One region of the Sphingomonas sanguinis genome, then DNA from elsewhere that is predicted to be linked to it. Evidence: riboswitches for the same ligand, from Rfam matches in the RefSeq annotation. Region 1 holds a riboswitch; the other holds the start of a gene.
What was found. A riboswitch is a leader RNA that binds a small molecule or an ion and turns the genes downstream of it on or off. The one in region 1 is predicted to bind fluoride.

Region 1 (7,220 bases):
GGAGCATGACCTGCGGGAGGTGTTCAACGGCCTTCGCTACATTGTGAAGACGGGCGCGCCATGGCTGTGGATGCCGAACGATCTGCCGCCCCGGGCAGCAGTGTACCAGCAGACGCAGCACTGGCTGCTTCGAGGCGCTGGTGGACGACTCGCGCACAGTGCTGCGGCTGTCCGCGGGGCACAAGGCCGAGCCGCCCGCTGCGATCATCGACAGCCGGACGCTTCGATCGACCCCTCAGAGCGGCGAGCGTGCCGGCTATGACGGGGCCAAGCGCAAGAAGGGCTTGAAGATTCACATGGCCGTCGACACGCTGGGCCATCTGCTGGCCCTCCATGTCACGCCAGCCAGCGCCGAGGATCGCGGCGAGGTGGAGTGGCTCGTCCGCACCGCACAGGCGGTCAACGGCGCCACGGTCGAGATTGCCCGGGTGGACCAGGGCTATACCGGTGGGCGGGCCGTCTATGCCGCAGACAAGCATGGCATCGCGCTCGAAGTCGTCAAACTGCCACAGGCCAAGCGCGGCTTCGTCCTCCTGCCGCGCCGCTGGGACGTCTAGCAGTCATTCGCTTGGGCAACCCACTTCCGCCATCTCGTCAAAGATTTTGAACGCACGCTCAAACACTCGCTGGACTTCATGTCGTCGTCTTCGCCTGCATCATGATGAAGCAGGCTACCGCGATCGCCAAGGTTCATAACGGCCTCTAGCAAAAAAGCTGTCATTTGTATCTGTCACCTCTCTTTATTGTTCCTGCCGTTTAGAAAAGACATAATCTTCGCCAAATAGAAATGACCCCATCTGGCAGCAGCGGGGGCAGCGTGGGAGCCATCCAAGCAGCGCAGCGCTGCCCCCGCTGATGCGATCACCTCGCGGCTCCTGAACCCGAACCCGCTGCGACAGCAGCGGGCTCGGTCACGCCGATTTTCAGGCGCCCGACCTTTCCCGAAACTCCATGTCCGATGCCGCATTTCGGGAAAAAGCAATCGGGAACATATTTCGGGAAAACGCGCGACCTGAGCGGCCCACAGCGCACTCGTCGGCGTGCCAGCGTACCGGCCGACCTTCCTTTACGGGAACGCCGATCAGGCTCTGGTTAGCTCAGTTTTGCGCGTGATAGTCCAATGCTCCAGTCGTTTGTAGACGATCACCTTGTCGCCGATCAGATCTCCATGCCGGCGACAGAAGAGGTCGAGCTGATCGCGATCGCCGACCAGTTCGACACAGATCGTCAGATGCGGATCGGCAATTTCCGAGCCGTTCTCCCGGATCGGTTCGTGATTGCTGAAGCCGTAATGGGTATTTTGCGCGACGGCGTTGATGATGCCGTCCGCCTTCGCGGTGCGAATCAGCTCGCGATAGAGCGGCTTTGCCCCCCAGAAGCGACGCGGGCCGATCTTGTCGGACGGTTTCAGATAGATGCGCAGCATCCCGACTTCGCGGTGATGGACGGTGAAACGATTGGGCATGACGGGCTTTCGACAGGAAACAGGATCAGGCGCGCGTGCGCCGGCGAGAAGCGCGGTGCGTGCGGGCATCGCGCAGGGTCGCGTCGGGTGTGAGGTGTGCGGCAGGTACCTTTGGCACAGCGACGCGCTGCGACAGGTAGATGCCGTTGTGGCCTGAGCAGAGGTAGGCGACGAAGCACGCGACTGCGATCGGCACCGCATAGGCCGCGCCGAACAACTCGATCCCCATGAACGTGCAAGCCAGCGGTGTGTTGGCCGCGCCCGCGAACAGCGCGACGAAGCCGATCGCTGCGAATAGCCCCGACGGTACTCCGAACATCGGCGCGAGCGCATTGCCGAGCGCCGCGCCGATAAAGAACAGCGGCGTGACCTCGCCCCCCTTGAAGCCCGCGCTCAGGGTCACGACGGTAAAGAGCAGCTTCAGCGCCCAGCTCCACGAGTGCGTATCGGGACCAAAGAAGCTGGCGATGGTCAGGCTGTCCGGTGTCGCGGCGAGCGTACCCAGGCCAAGATAGTCGCGGGTTCCGAGCAGCCAGACCAGCGCAATCACGGCCAGCCCGCCGATAACGGGTCGTAGTGGGCCATAGGGGATCACGCGCTTCAACCATCCGCCCAGCGCGTGATTGGCCTCGGCAAAGGTCAGCCCGGTCAGACCGAAGGCAATGCCGGCGACACCGGCCTTGGCGACGAGCAGCGCGTCGACCGGCACCAGCGCATCGACATGGTAGACGCCGTGATGAATGCCCCAGGCAAGACAGGTCCAGTCACCGACCAGCGCCGCGACCAGGCATGGCACCAGCGCGCGATACTCGACCCGACCGATCGCCAGCACCTCCAGTGCAAAGACCGCGCCCGCAATCGGCGTCCCGAAGACCGCGCCGAACCCAGCCGCGATCCCGGTCATAAGGAGGGTGCGTGTCGCTTCCGCATCCAATCTGAGCGCGCGTCCAAACCCGCTGGCAAGACTGCCGCCCAACTGCACGGCGGTGCCTTCACGTCCCGCCGATCCCCCGAACAGATGTGTCACGACCGTGCCGAAGAAGATGAGCGGAGCCATGCGCAGCGGCACGCCGCCCCCCGGTTCGTGGATTTGCTCGACGATGAGGTTGTTGCCGCCTTCGACCGAGCGCCCTGTCAGATGGTAGAGCAGTCCGACCACGAACCCGCCGATCGGCAGCAGGTAGAGCAGCCAGGGAAAGGCGAAGCGAAGCCGGGTTACGGCGTCGAGGCTCCGCAGGAAGGCCGCGCAGAGCGTTCCCACCGCTGCGGCCATCGGGACCAGGATCAAAGCCCACCGCAGTACCGACGTGGCATGGGTGCGGCGATCGCGAATGAACGCTGCCATGTTGAACTGGTCATAGAGATTGCGAAATGTCGCGCGCACGATTCCTCCTTGCTGCCTTGCGGCGCCTGGTAGGAATCATCGGCCCTTGCGAGGGCGGTTCGACCGAATGGCCCGGCGGAAATCCATCGCCGTGCCTGCGCATATGCTGTCCGACCGCGACCCGGTCAACCAACCGCAGAAGCATGAGACTATCGTTTTGGTGAGGACCGATAAAATGGCTTTGGCCACGGAATAAACCCCGACGAGCATCGTCTACGCTTTCGAGACCGATGCGCTGGAGGCTTATGCGTAGACGAGATTGGATGCTGGGTCTGACGGCTTCGGCCCTAATTACCGGCGCAGTCGCGGCCGCCCCCGCCGATGGCTACGCTACCATGATGTCTGTCGCGATGGACCGGATGATGGCGGGCATGATGGTCAAGCCGTCCGGTGACGTCGACCGCGACTTCGTGGCGATGATGCTTCCGCATCATCAGGGTGCCATCGATATGGCGGTGGCGGAGCTGCGCTACGGCCATAACGAGCAGCTCAAGCGCATCGCGCAGGAAATCATCATCGATCAGCAGCAGGAGATCGCCGCCATGAAGCTGGCGATCGGTCAGCCGCTACCCCCTTCGACGCCAGCCCCGACGCAGGGCGGCGACCACCACAGCCATATGGAGCACTGACATGATCCGGACCATCCTTCGATCGGCCGCCTTGCTGATGAGCGCCGCACCGGGCCTCGCCATGGCCCAGCAGGCGCCGTGGAACGCTAAGGACATGCCCGTCAGCCACCGCGACCGCGTCTATGCGTCTGAACAATTCTCCAACACGGTGTCGGTGACCGACCCGGCCGACAACCGGCTGCTCGGCGTCATCAAACTCGGCGATCCCCAGCCGATGAACTTCTCCCCGCTCTACAAGGGACAGGTGCTGGTTCACGGCCTCGGCTTCTCGCCGGACGGGAAGACCTTGGCGGTCGTGTCGATCGGATCGAACGCCGTGTCGTGGATCGACACCGCCACCAACACCGTCAAGCACACGACCTATGTCGGGCGCAGTCCGCACGAGGCGTTCTTCACGCCGGACGGCAAGGAGGTGTGGGTCACGGTCCGCGGCGAGGATTATATCGCCGTGCTCGACCCCACGACGTACAAGGAGACGGGGCGCATCAAGACGCCCGGTGGTCCGGGCATGACGATCTTCTCTCCCGATGGCCGGTACGGCTATGTCTGCTCTTCGTTCAATCCGGTATTGGCTGTGTTCGATGTCGCGACCCACGCGCAGGTCGGACAGGTGGCGCAGCCAAGCCCCTTCTGCCCCAACATCGCCGCGACGCCGGACGGCAAGCAAGTGTGGTTTACGCTGAAGGACATCGGCAAGACGGTCGCATTCGATGCTCGGCCACCCTTCGCGATCCTGAAGGTGCTGGATACCGGGCCTATCACGAACCATGTCAATTTCGCCCGCACGGCCAAGGGGCAGTTCGCGTATGTGACGGTCGGCGGAGAGAATGTGGTCAAGGTGTTCCGCACGTCCGACTTCACGCCGGTGGCAACAATTCCGGTCGGCAAGATGCCGCACGGTGTTTGGCCATCGGGCGACGGCCGGCGCGTTTATGTCGGGCTAGAGAATTCCGATGAGCTGGCCGCGATCGACACTGCCGGCAACACGGTCGTCGCTACCGTGCCGGTCGGACAGGCACCGCAGGCGATCGCCTATGTGTCGAACGCAGTTCCGACAGGCCCCGGCACCGACAATCTCCAGCCGCTCGGCACAGCGGGCAAGGCGCTGCATCTGACCATGGGGCCGATTGGCGGCAAAGGTACGGCAAGCAGCATCACCCTCTTCGACCAGGGCATCATTCAGGTCGTGCAGAGTGCCGTTACCGGTTTGCAGCCCAAGAAGCCTTACATGCTCGTACTGACCGCCAATGCGGACGGCAGCGGCGCTGTAGAGCCGCTTGCGAACTTCATGAGCAACCCGGCAGGTGCGGCGATCGTCAACGCATCGGGTCCGATCCGCCAGATCGTTCAGGGCAGCACCGCGACACCCCGGCGCTTTCTGGCGGTTGCGGAGGTGGTGAACGGCGCGCCGGGGCGCATCGTGCAGGTGCAGCGCGACTGAGATGGACCCGCTTGCCGCCGCGATCGAACCGCTGATCCCCGGGCTGCGCCGCTATGCCCGGTCGTGGTTGCGCGACCGGGTGATGGCGGATGACGTGGTGCAGGATTGCCTGGAGCGCGCGGTCGGGCGCTGGCGACAGCGACGGGGTGCGGAGGTCCGCCCGTGGGTCTATGCGATCCTGCACAATTTGTTGGTTGATCATCAGCGGCAGCATAGCCGGCGAGGTACGGCGGTTCCGCTCCACCTCGTGGACGACGCCGCGCTCGGCCGCCCGGCCGATCAGGACACAGGCCTGCACCACCGCGACCTGCTGCGCGCGCTTGATGCGTTGCCTGAAGAACAGCGAACGGTGCTGCTCCTGGTCTCGGTCGAGGGCCTGCCCTATGCGGAGGTCGCTGCCGTAGTCGGCGTGCCGCTGGGCACGGTAATGTCGCGCATATCGCGGGGGCGCGACCGTCTGGCGACCCTCCTCCGGGAGGGTGAACGGCCGCGATTGAGGAGCGTGCAATGACCAGCCCGATCGGCGAGGACGATCTGGCCGCATGGATCGATGGCAGGCTGTCGCCCGAGCGGCAGCGCCTGGTCGACGCCTATCTTGAAGGCCAGCCGGACGTGCATGCCCGTGTGCGAGAGCAGGCGGAGCAGGCGCGAGCCCTTGCATCCCTGTTCGCCCCCGTCGCGGATGAACCGATCCCGGCGACGATGCGCGTGGCAGCGATCAGGGGACGGCAACGGCAACCGCGTTGGCAGCTCGCCATCGCCGCGTCACTTCTGCTGGCGTTGGGGTTTGGCGGTGGCTGGTCGAGCGCGCGGTGGAGCGGCGAACCCCGCGCGGGCATCGCGGCGCTGGCCAACGAGGCGAGTGATAATTTCCGTGTCTATGCCGCCGACCGGATACGACCGGCGGAGATCGGCCCCGACCAGCGCGCCATGCTGATCCGATGGACCTCCGCTCGATTGGGTGAGCGCGTCACGATCCCGGACCTCAGCACGGCCGGCTATCGCTATGGCGGGGGGCGACTGGTCGCGACGCCCCACGGCCCTGCGGCACTGCTCCTCTACGACGGACCGCAAGCGTCGAAACTTGCGGTGCTGACGAGGCCCATGCAGATCGACAAGACCGCGAGCATGACCAGTACGTCCAGCGGGACCATGGGCCGGGTCACATGGGCGGTCGACGGGATCGGCTATAGTGTGGTGGGCGAGCGACCCGCGGCCGAACTGCATCCGATCGCCGATGAAGTCCGGCGTCAGGCAGATGCCGCGCTTGTGTCCTGATAGCGCCTTGCCGCCTCCCGGCGCCGACGGGCACCGGGCGGTCCAGCGCGATCACGGCTTGCGCTCGACATCCTTCCTGTCGGTCTCGGCCGGCGTCAGACGGGCTCGCTCGCGGATGCGGCGTTCCAGCGGCGCGCCGACGAACAGGACGAGCATTGCAAGGCTCACCCCGCCGATGATGAGCGGCCACACCGCCAACCCTGCTGCCGCGCCGATCGTGGCTGTCACCCAGATGCACGCGGCGGTCGCCAATCCATGCACTTCCTGACCCTGGCCGACCCGCAGCACCGCACCGGCACCGATGAAGCCGACGCCGGACAGAATGCCCTGCATCGCCCGTCCTGCGGCATCGGCGTTCACGTTCGGCAAGCCACTATGCACGATCGCCTGAACGGCGATGCAACTCGCCAGACCGACCAGACCCAGCGTCCGCAGGCCCATGATCTGCCGGTTCTCGCGCGAGCGTTCCCAGCCGAGCACCATCCCGGCCGCGGTCGCCACCACCAGCCGCCCGATCGCATCGATCCAGAAGCCGATGTCCGATGCCGCTGACGCTTCGATCATTCGACCAGCACGTGGACGTGATGCCAGGCGGTGCACAGATATCCGGCGAAGTTCCACATCGTGTCCGGCCGTTCGGGCTGTCCCTGTCCAGCCCCGTCGAAGGCGCGCACGACAAGGTGCTGGCGACCTTTGGCAAGCGTGGCGTCGAGGGTCCAGCGCCGCCAACCCCAGTGCGTCTCCGGATCATCGGCGAACGTCGCCTGTTGCCACTCGCGACCACCGTTTACCGACACTTCGACCCGAGAGACGCGGCGATCATAGGCGATGGCATAGCCCTCGATCCGCACCTCCCCGGCCGGCAGGCTTTCGCCAGAGCCGGGCACGCAGATCGCGGCGTTGAGCGGCATGGCATTGATGGTCAGACCCCGGCTCCAGTCGACGGTGTCGCTCGTCACATCGGCGGGAAACAGCTTGTAGTCGTGCGCCTGGATCGGTGCGTCGGAAGGCATGTCTCGCACC
Region 2 (7,220 bases), on a different replicon from region 1:
CCTCGCCTGGGCGATGAATGGCGAGCCGCTGACGCCCGAACATGGCGCCCCGCTCCGCATGGTGGTGCCTGGCTATGCCGGGGTCCGCAGCGCCAAATGGCTGACACGGATCGAGGTGCGTGAAACGCCCTCCGAGGCACCGATCCAGGCGCACGACTACAAGCTCTTCCCCGCCGCTGTGACGAGCGACACCGTCGACTGGAGCCAGGGTCTGACGATCAATGCCATGCCGCTCAACGCCGCGATCTGCTCGCCCGGTGCGGGCGAGAGTTTGGCCGCCGGAGAGGTGCGGATTGAGGGATATGCCATTGCCTATGACCGCCGTATTTCTCGGATCGAAGTGTCGGTGAACGGCGGTCGCGACTGGCAACAGGCGACCTTCGCCGATGATCCGGAGACGCGCTGGGGCTGGCGGCGCTGGATCCTTGACGCCACACTTGCCAAGGGACGCCAGCACCTTGTCGCCCGTGCCTTCGACGAGACCGGGCAGGGACAGCCCGAGCGGCCGGATACGATGTGGAACTTCGCCGGCTATCTGTGCACCGCCTGGCATCACGTTCACGTGCTGGTCGAATGATCGAAGCATCAGCGGCACCGGACGTCGCTTTCTGGATCGATGCGATTGGCCGGCTGGTGGTGGCGACCGCGGCCGGGATGGTGCTCGGCTGGGAACGCTCGCGTGAGAACCGGCAGATCATGGGCCTGCGGACGCTGGGTCTGGTCGGTCTGGCGAGTTGCATCGCCGTTCAGGCGATCGTGCATAGTGGCTTGCCGAACGTGAACGCCGATGCCGCAGGACGGGCGATGCAGGGCATTCTGTCCGGCGTCGGCTTCATCGGTGCCGCTGCGGTGCTGCGGGTCGGCCAGGGTCAGGAAGTGCATGGATTGGCGACCGCCGCGTGCATCTGGGTGACAGCCACGATCGGCGCGGCAGCAGGGTTGGCGGTGTGGCCGCTCATCATCGGCGGGGTGAGCCTTGCAATGCTCGTCCTGTTCGTCGGCGCGCCGCTGGAACGCCGCATCCGCGAGCGAGCCCGTCTGACGCCGGCCGAGACCGACAGGAAGGATGTCGAGCGCAAGCCGTGATCGCGCTGGACCGCCCGGTGCCCGTCGGCGCCGGGAGGCGGCAAGGCGCTATCAGGACACAAGCGCGGCATCTGCCTGACGCCGGACTTCATCGGCGATCGGATGCAGTTCGGCCGCGGGTCGCTCGCCCACCACACTATAGCCGATCCCGTCGACCGCCCATGTGACCCGGCCCATGGTCCCGCTGGACGTGCTGGTCATGCTCGCGGTCTTGTCGATCTGCATGGGCCTCGTCAGCACCGCAAGTTTCGACGCTTGCGGTCCGTCGTAGAGGAGCAGTGCCGCAGGGCCGTGGGGCGTCGCGACCAGTCGCCCCCCGCCATAGCGATAGCCGGCCGTGCTGAGGTCCGGGATCGTGACGCGCTCACCCAATCGAGCGGAGGTCCATCGGATCAGCATGGCGCGCTGGTCGGGGCCGATCTCCGCCGGTCGTATCCGGTCGGCGGCATAGACACGGAAATTATCACTCGCCTCGTTGGCCAGCGCCGCGATGCCCGCGCGGGGTTCGCCGCTCCACCGCGCGCTCGACCAGCCACCGCCAAACCCCAACGCCAGCAGAAGTGACGCGGCGATGGCGAGCTGCCAACGCGGTTGCCGTTGCCGTCCCCTGATCGCTGCCACGCGCATCGTCGCCGGGATCGGTTCATCCGCGACGGGGGCGAACAGGGATGCAAGGGCTCGCGCCTGCTCCGCCTGCTCTCGCACACGGGCATGCACGTCCGGCTGGCCTTCAAGATAGGCGTCGACCAGGCGCTGCCGCTCGGGCGACAGCCTGCCATCGATCCATGCGGCCAGATCGTCCTCGCCGATCGGGCTGGTCATTGCACGCTCCTCAATCGCGGCCGTTCACCCTCCCGGAGGAGGGTCGCCAGACGGTCGCGCCCCCGCGATATGCGCGACATTACCGTGCCCAGCGGCACGCCGACTACGGCAGCGACCTCCGCATAGGGCAGGCCCTCGACCGAGACCAGGAGCAGCACCGTTCGCTGTTCTTCAGGCAACGCATCAAGCGCGCGCAGCAGGTCGCGGTGGTGCAGGCCTGTGTCCTGATCGGCCGGGCGGCCGAGCGCGGCGTCGTCCACGAGGTGGAGCGGAACCGCCGTACCTCGCCGGCTATGCTGCCGCTGATGATCGACCAACAAATTGTGCAGGATCGCATAGACCCACGGGCGGACCTCCGCACCCCGTCGCTGTCGCCAGCGCCCGACCGCGCGCTCCAGGCAATCCTGCACCACGTCATCCGCCATCACCCGGTCGCGCAACCACGACCGGGCATAGCGGCGCAGCCCGGGGATCAGCGGTTCGATCGCGGCGGCAAGCGGGTCCATCTCAGTCGCGCTGCACCTGCACGATGCGCCCCGGCGCGCCGTTCACCACCTCCGCAACCGCCAGAAAGCGCCGGGGTGTCGCGGTGCTGCCCTGAACGATCTGGCGGATCGGACCCGATGCGTTGACGATCGCCGCACCTGCCGGGTTGCTCATGAAGTTCGCAAGCGGCTCTACAGCGCCGCTGCCGTCCGCATTGGCGGTCAGTACGAGCATGTAAGGCTTCTTGGGCTGCAAACCGGTAACGGCACTCTGCACGACCTGAATGATGCCCTGGTCGAAGAGGGTGATGCTGCTTGCCGTACCTTTGCCGCCAATCGGCCCCATGGTCAGATGCAGCGCCTTGCCCGCTGTGCCGAGCGGCTGGAGATTGTCGGTGCCGGGGCCTGTCGGAACTGCGTTCGACACATAGGCGATCGCCTGCGGTGCCTGTCCGACCGGCACGGTAGCGACGACCGTGTTGCCGGCAGTGTCGATCGCGGCCAGCTCATCGGAATTCTCTAGCCCGACATAAACGCGCCGGCCGTCGCCCGATGGCCAAACACCGTGCGGCATCTTGCCGACCGGAATTGTTGCCACCGGCGTGAAGTCGGACGTGCGGAACACCTTGACCACATTCTCTCCGCCGACCGTCACATACGCGAACTGCCCCTTGGCCGTGCGGGCGAAATTGACATGGTTCGTGATAGGCCCGGTATCCAGCACCTTCAGGATCGCGAAGGGTGGCCGAGCATCGAATGCGACCGTCTTGCCGATGTCCTTCAGCGTAAACCACACTTGCTTGCCGTCCGGCGTCGCGGCGATGTTGGGGCAGAAGGGGCTTGGCTGCGCCACCTGTCCGACCTGCGCGTGGGTCGCGACATCGAACACAGCCAATACCGGATTGAACGAAGAGCAGACATAGCCGTACCGGCCATCGGGAGAGAAGATCGTCATGCCCGGACCACCGGGCGTCTTGATGCGCCCCGTCTCCTTGTACGTCGTGGGGTCGAGCACGGCGATATAATCCTCGCCGCGGACCGTGACCCACACCTCCTTGCCGTCCGGCGTGAAGAACGCCTCGTGCGGACTGCGCCCGACATAGGTCGTGTGCTTGACGGTGTTGGTGGCGGTGTCGATCCACGACACGGCGTTCGATCCGATCGACACGACCGCCAAGGTCTTCCCGTCCGGCGAGAAGCCCAGGCCGTGAACCAGCACCTGTCCCTTGTAGAGCGGGGAGAAGTTCATCGGCTGGGGATCGCCGAGTTTGATGACGCCGAGCAGCCGGTTGTCGGCCGGGTCGGTCACCGACACCGTGTTGGAGAATTGTTCAGACGCATAGACGCGGTCGCGGTGGCTGACGGGCATGTCCTTAGCGTTCCACGGCGCCTGCTGGGCCATGGCGAGGCCCGGTGCGGCGCTCATCAGCAAGGCGGCCGAGCGCAGGATGGTCCGGATCATGTCAGTGCTCCATAGGGCTATGGTGGTCGCCGCCCTGCGTCGGGGCTGGCGTCGAAGGCGGTAGCGGCTGGCCGATCGCCAGCTTCATGGCGGCGATCTCCTGCTGCTGATCGATGATGATTTCCTGCGCGATGCGCTTGAGCTGCTCGTTATGGCCGTAGCGCAGCTCCGCCACCGCCATATCGATGGCACCCTGATGATGCGGAAGCATCATCGCCACGAAGTCGCGGTCGACGTCACCGGACGGCTTGACCATCATGCCCGCCATCATCCGGTCCATCGCGACAGACATCATGGTAGCGTAGCCATCGGCGGGGGCGGCCGCGACTGCGCCGGTAAGTAGGGCCGAAGCCGTCAGACCCAGCATCCAATCTCGTCTACGCATAAGCCTCCAGCGCATCGGTCTCGAAAGCGTAGACGATGCTCGTCGGGGTTTATTCCGTGGCCAAAGCCATTTTATCGGTCCTCACCAAAACGATAGTCTCATGCTTCTGCGGTTGGTTGACCGGGTCGCGGTCGGACAGCATATGCGCAGGCACGGCGATGGATTTCCGCCGGGCCATTCGGTCGAACCGCCCTCGCAAGGGCCGATGATTCCTACCAGGCGCCGCAAGGCAGCAAGGAGGAATCGTGCGCGCGACATTTCGCAATCTCTATGACCAGTTCAACATGGCAGCGTTCATTCGCGATCGCCGCACCCATGCCACGTCGGTACTGCGGTGGGCTTTGATCCTGGTCCCGATGGCCGCAGCGGTGGGAACGCTCTGCGCGGCCTTCCTGCGGAGCCTCGACGCCGTAACCCGGCTTCGCTTCGCCTTTCCCTGGCTGCTCTACCTGCTGCCGATCGGCGGGTTCGTGGTCGGACTGCTCTACCATCTGACAGGGCGCTCGGTCGAAGGCGGCAACAACCTCATCGTCGAGCAAATCCACGAACCGGGGGGCGGCGTGCCGCTGCGCATGGCTCCGCTCATCTTCTTCGGCACGGTCGTGACACATCTGTTCGGGGGATCGGCGGGACGTGAAGGCACCGCCGTGCAGTTGGGCGGCAGTCTTGCCAGCGGGTTTGGACGCGCGCTCAGATTGGATGCGGAAGCGACACGCACCCTCCTTATGACCGGGATCGCGGCTGGGTTCGGCGCGGTCTTCGGGACGCCGATTGCGGGCGCGGTCTTTGCACTGGAGGTGCTGGCGATCGGTCGGGTCGAGTATCGCGCGCTGGTGCCATGCCTGGTCGCGGCGCTGGTCGGTGACTGGACCTGTCTTGCCTGGGGCATTCATCACGGCGTCTACCATGTCGATGCGCTGGTGCCGGTCGACGCGCTGCTCGTCGCCAAGGCCGGTGTCGCCGGCATTGCCTTCGGTCTGACCGGGCTGACCTTTGCCGAGGCCAATCACGCGCTGGGCGGATGGTTGAAGCGCGTGATCCCCTATGGCCCACTACGACCCGTTATCGGCGGGCTGGCCGTGATTGCGCTGGTCTGGCTGCTCGGAACCCGCGACTATCTTGGCCTGGGTACGCTCGCCGCGACACCGGACAGCCTGACCATCGCCAGCTTCTTTGGTCCCGATACGCACTCGTGGAGCTGGGCGCTGAAGCTGCTCTTTACCGTCGTGACCCTGAGCGCGGGCTTCAAGGGGGGCGAGGTCACGCCGCTGTTCTTTATCGGCGCGGCGCTCGGCAATGCGCTCGCGCCGATGTTCGGAGTACCGTCGGGGCTATTCGCAGCGATCGGCTTCGTCGCGCTGTTCGCGGGCGCGGCCAACACACCGCTGGCTTGCACGTTCATGGGGATCGAGTTGTTCGGCGCGGCCTATGCGGTGCCGATCGCAGTCGCGTGCTTCGTCGCCTACCTCTGCTCAGGCCACAACGGCATCTACCTGTCGCAGCGCGTCGCTGTGCCAAAGGTACCTGCCGCACACCTCACACCCGACGCGACCCTGCGCGATGCCCGCACGCACCGCGCTTCTCGCCGGCGCACGCGCGCCTGATCCTGTTTCCTGTCGAAAGCCCGTCATGCCCAATCGTTTCACCGTCCATCACCGCGAAGTCGGGATGCTGCGCATCTATCTGAAACCGTCCGACAAGATCGGCCCGCGTCGCTTCTGGGGGGCAAAGCCGCTCTATCGCGAGCTGATTCGCACCGCGAAGGCGGACGGCATCATCAACGCCGTCGCGCAAAATACCCATTACGGCTTCAGCAATCACGAACCGATCCGGGAGAACGGCTCGGAAATTGCCGATCCGCATCTGACGATCTGTGTCGAACTGGTCGGCGATCGCGATCAGCTCGACCTCTTCTGTCGCCGGCATGGAGATCTGATCGGCGACAAGGTGATCGTCTACAAACGACTGGAGCATTGGACTATCACGCGCAAAACTGAGCTAACCAGAGCCTGATCGGCGTTCCCGTAAAGGAAGGATGGTCGGGACGGCTGACGTCCGCAAGGCCCGCTGGACGGCATGGAAGCAGTCGTTTCCCAAAATATGTTCCCGATTGCTCATTCTCAAAATGGCCGGTTGGAGACGGAGAAATGGGACGATCCGGCCGGTGAGATGAATCCGCCTTTGGCATCCGCCCGGAGCGGATGATGTGGGCAGCCATCTCCGATTGCGAGCAGCGCCGGATGATGGCGAGCACGCTGGCAGCTAATTCGAGCACGATGCCGCCCGCCAGTGGCAGAGAGCGTGAGCACAAAATCGCTCCGATGGCGAGCAGACGCCGCCGTGTTTGCGAGCCGCTACACCTAGGAGTACGCGCGACGGACCGCCGGCTCCAGGACGTCGTCATCGATGGAAACCGATACGAACATGGCGACGATGTCGCGGACCAAGGCGTCCGCGCGGGCCGTGTTGGCGGTCCGGCCTCGGCTCCCGACGGTGGATGTCGCCCCTTGATCCAGCAGCGTGCGCACGATCGAGCCGTTGTGGTTCTCCACCTCCCGGGAAAGCAGGTAGACCGCCTCGCCAATGGCGGGCAGGACGCGAGACGAAGCATCGGCGGCGGCGGGGCGAGGGCTGAGTCGGAGACCACCGAGTCGGTCGCCGATCTCGCTGAGCAGATCAGTTTCCAGACGACGCACGTGGCGCTTCGCCAGCTGGAACCTTGGTCTGCGTTCGGCTGGGACGTAGGCGCCTACGAAGGACGACCGGGAGGACAGTTCGGACGGCACGACCCAGCGCACCGTCTCGACCGCATCTGCGACTGGCATCTGCATGGTGGCAAAGTCCGGGAACCTCCGCCGGACGTCTCCGAGCAGTCCCGACAGCTCCCCTGCATGCGGCTTTAGGTACGCGTGGGCACCGCAGATCAGTCGGGTGCCCACGTCGATCATGAACATGACGCGGACCTGGCCTGGCTCCGATC

Region 2: another riboswitch for fluoride. It lies ahead of KV697_RS13525 (voltage-gated chloride channel family protein); the one in region 1 lies ahead of KV697_RS19730 (voltage-gated chloride channel family protein).

What each region holds. Positions count from the first base shown of each region.
Region 1 covers NZ_CP079204.1:28,160-35,379, reverse strand. Annotated here, with positions in the region: partial or broken gene KV697_RS19740 (IS5 family transposase) at 1-706, shown strand, start outside; gene KV697_RS19735 (DUF190 domain-containing protein) at 1,082-1,465, opposite strand; gene KV697_RS19730 (voltage-gated chloride channel family protein) at 1,491-2,849, opposite strand; fluoride riboswitch at 2,873-2,949, opposite strand; gene KV697_RS19725 (DUF305 domain-containing protein) at 3,080-3,478, shown strand; gene KV697_RS19720 (YncE family protein) at 3,480-4,919, shown strand; gene KV697_RS19715 (RNA polymerase sigma factor) at 4,921-5,430, shown strand; gene KV697_RS19710 (anti-sigma factor family protein) at 5,427-6,197, shown strand; gene KV697_RS19705 (MgtC/SapB family protein) at 6,249-6,761, opposite strand; gene KV697_RS19700 (molybdopterin-dependent oxidoreductase) at 6,758-7,220, opposite strand, start outside.
Region 2 covers NZ_CP079203.1:2,875,999-2,883,218, forward strand. Annotated here, with positions in the region: gene KV697_RS13495 (molybdopterin-dependent oxidoreductase) at 1-577, shown strand, start outside; gene KV697_RS13500 (MgtC/SapB family protein) at 574-1,086, shown strand; gene KV697_RS13505 (anti-sigma factor family protein) at 1,138-1,908, opposite strand; gene KV697_RS13510 (RNA polymerase sigma factor) at 1,905-2,414, opposite strand; gene KV697_RS13515 (YncE family protein) at 2,416-3,855, opposite strand; gene KV697_RS13520 (DUF305 domain-containing protein) at 3,857-4,222, opposite strand; fluoride riboswitch at 4,386-4,462, shown strand; gene KV697_RS13525 (voltage-gated chloride channel family protein) at 4,486-5,844, shown strand; gene KV697_RS13530 (DUF190 domain-containing protein) at 5,801-6,253, shown strand; gene KV697_RS13535 (hypothetical protein) at 6,601-7,220, opposite strand, start outside.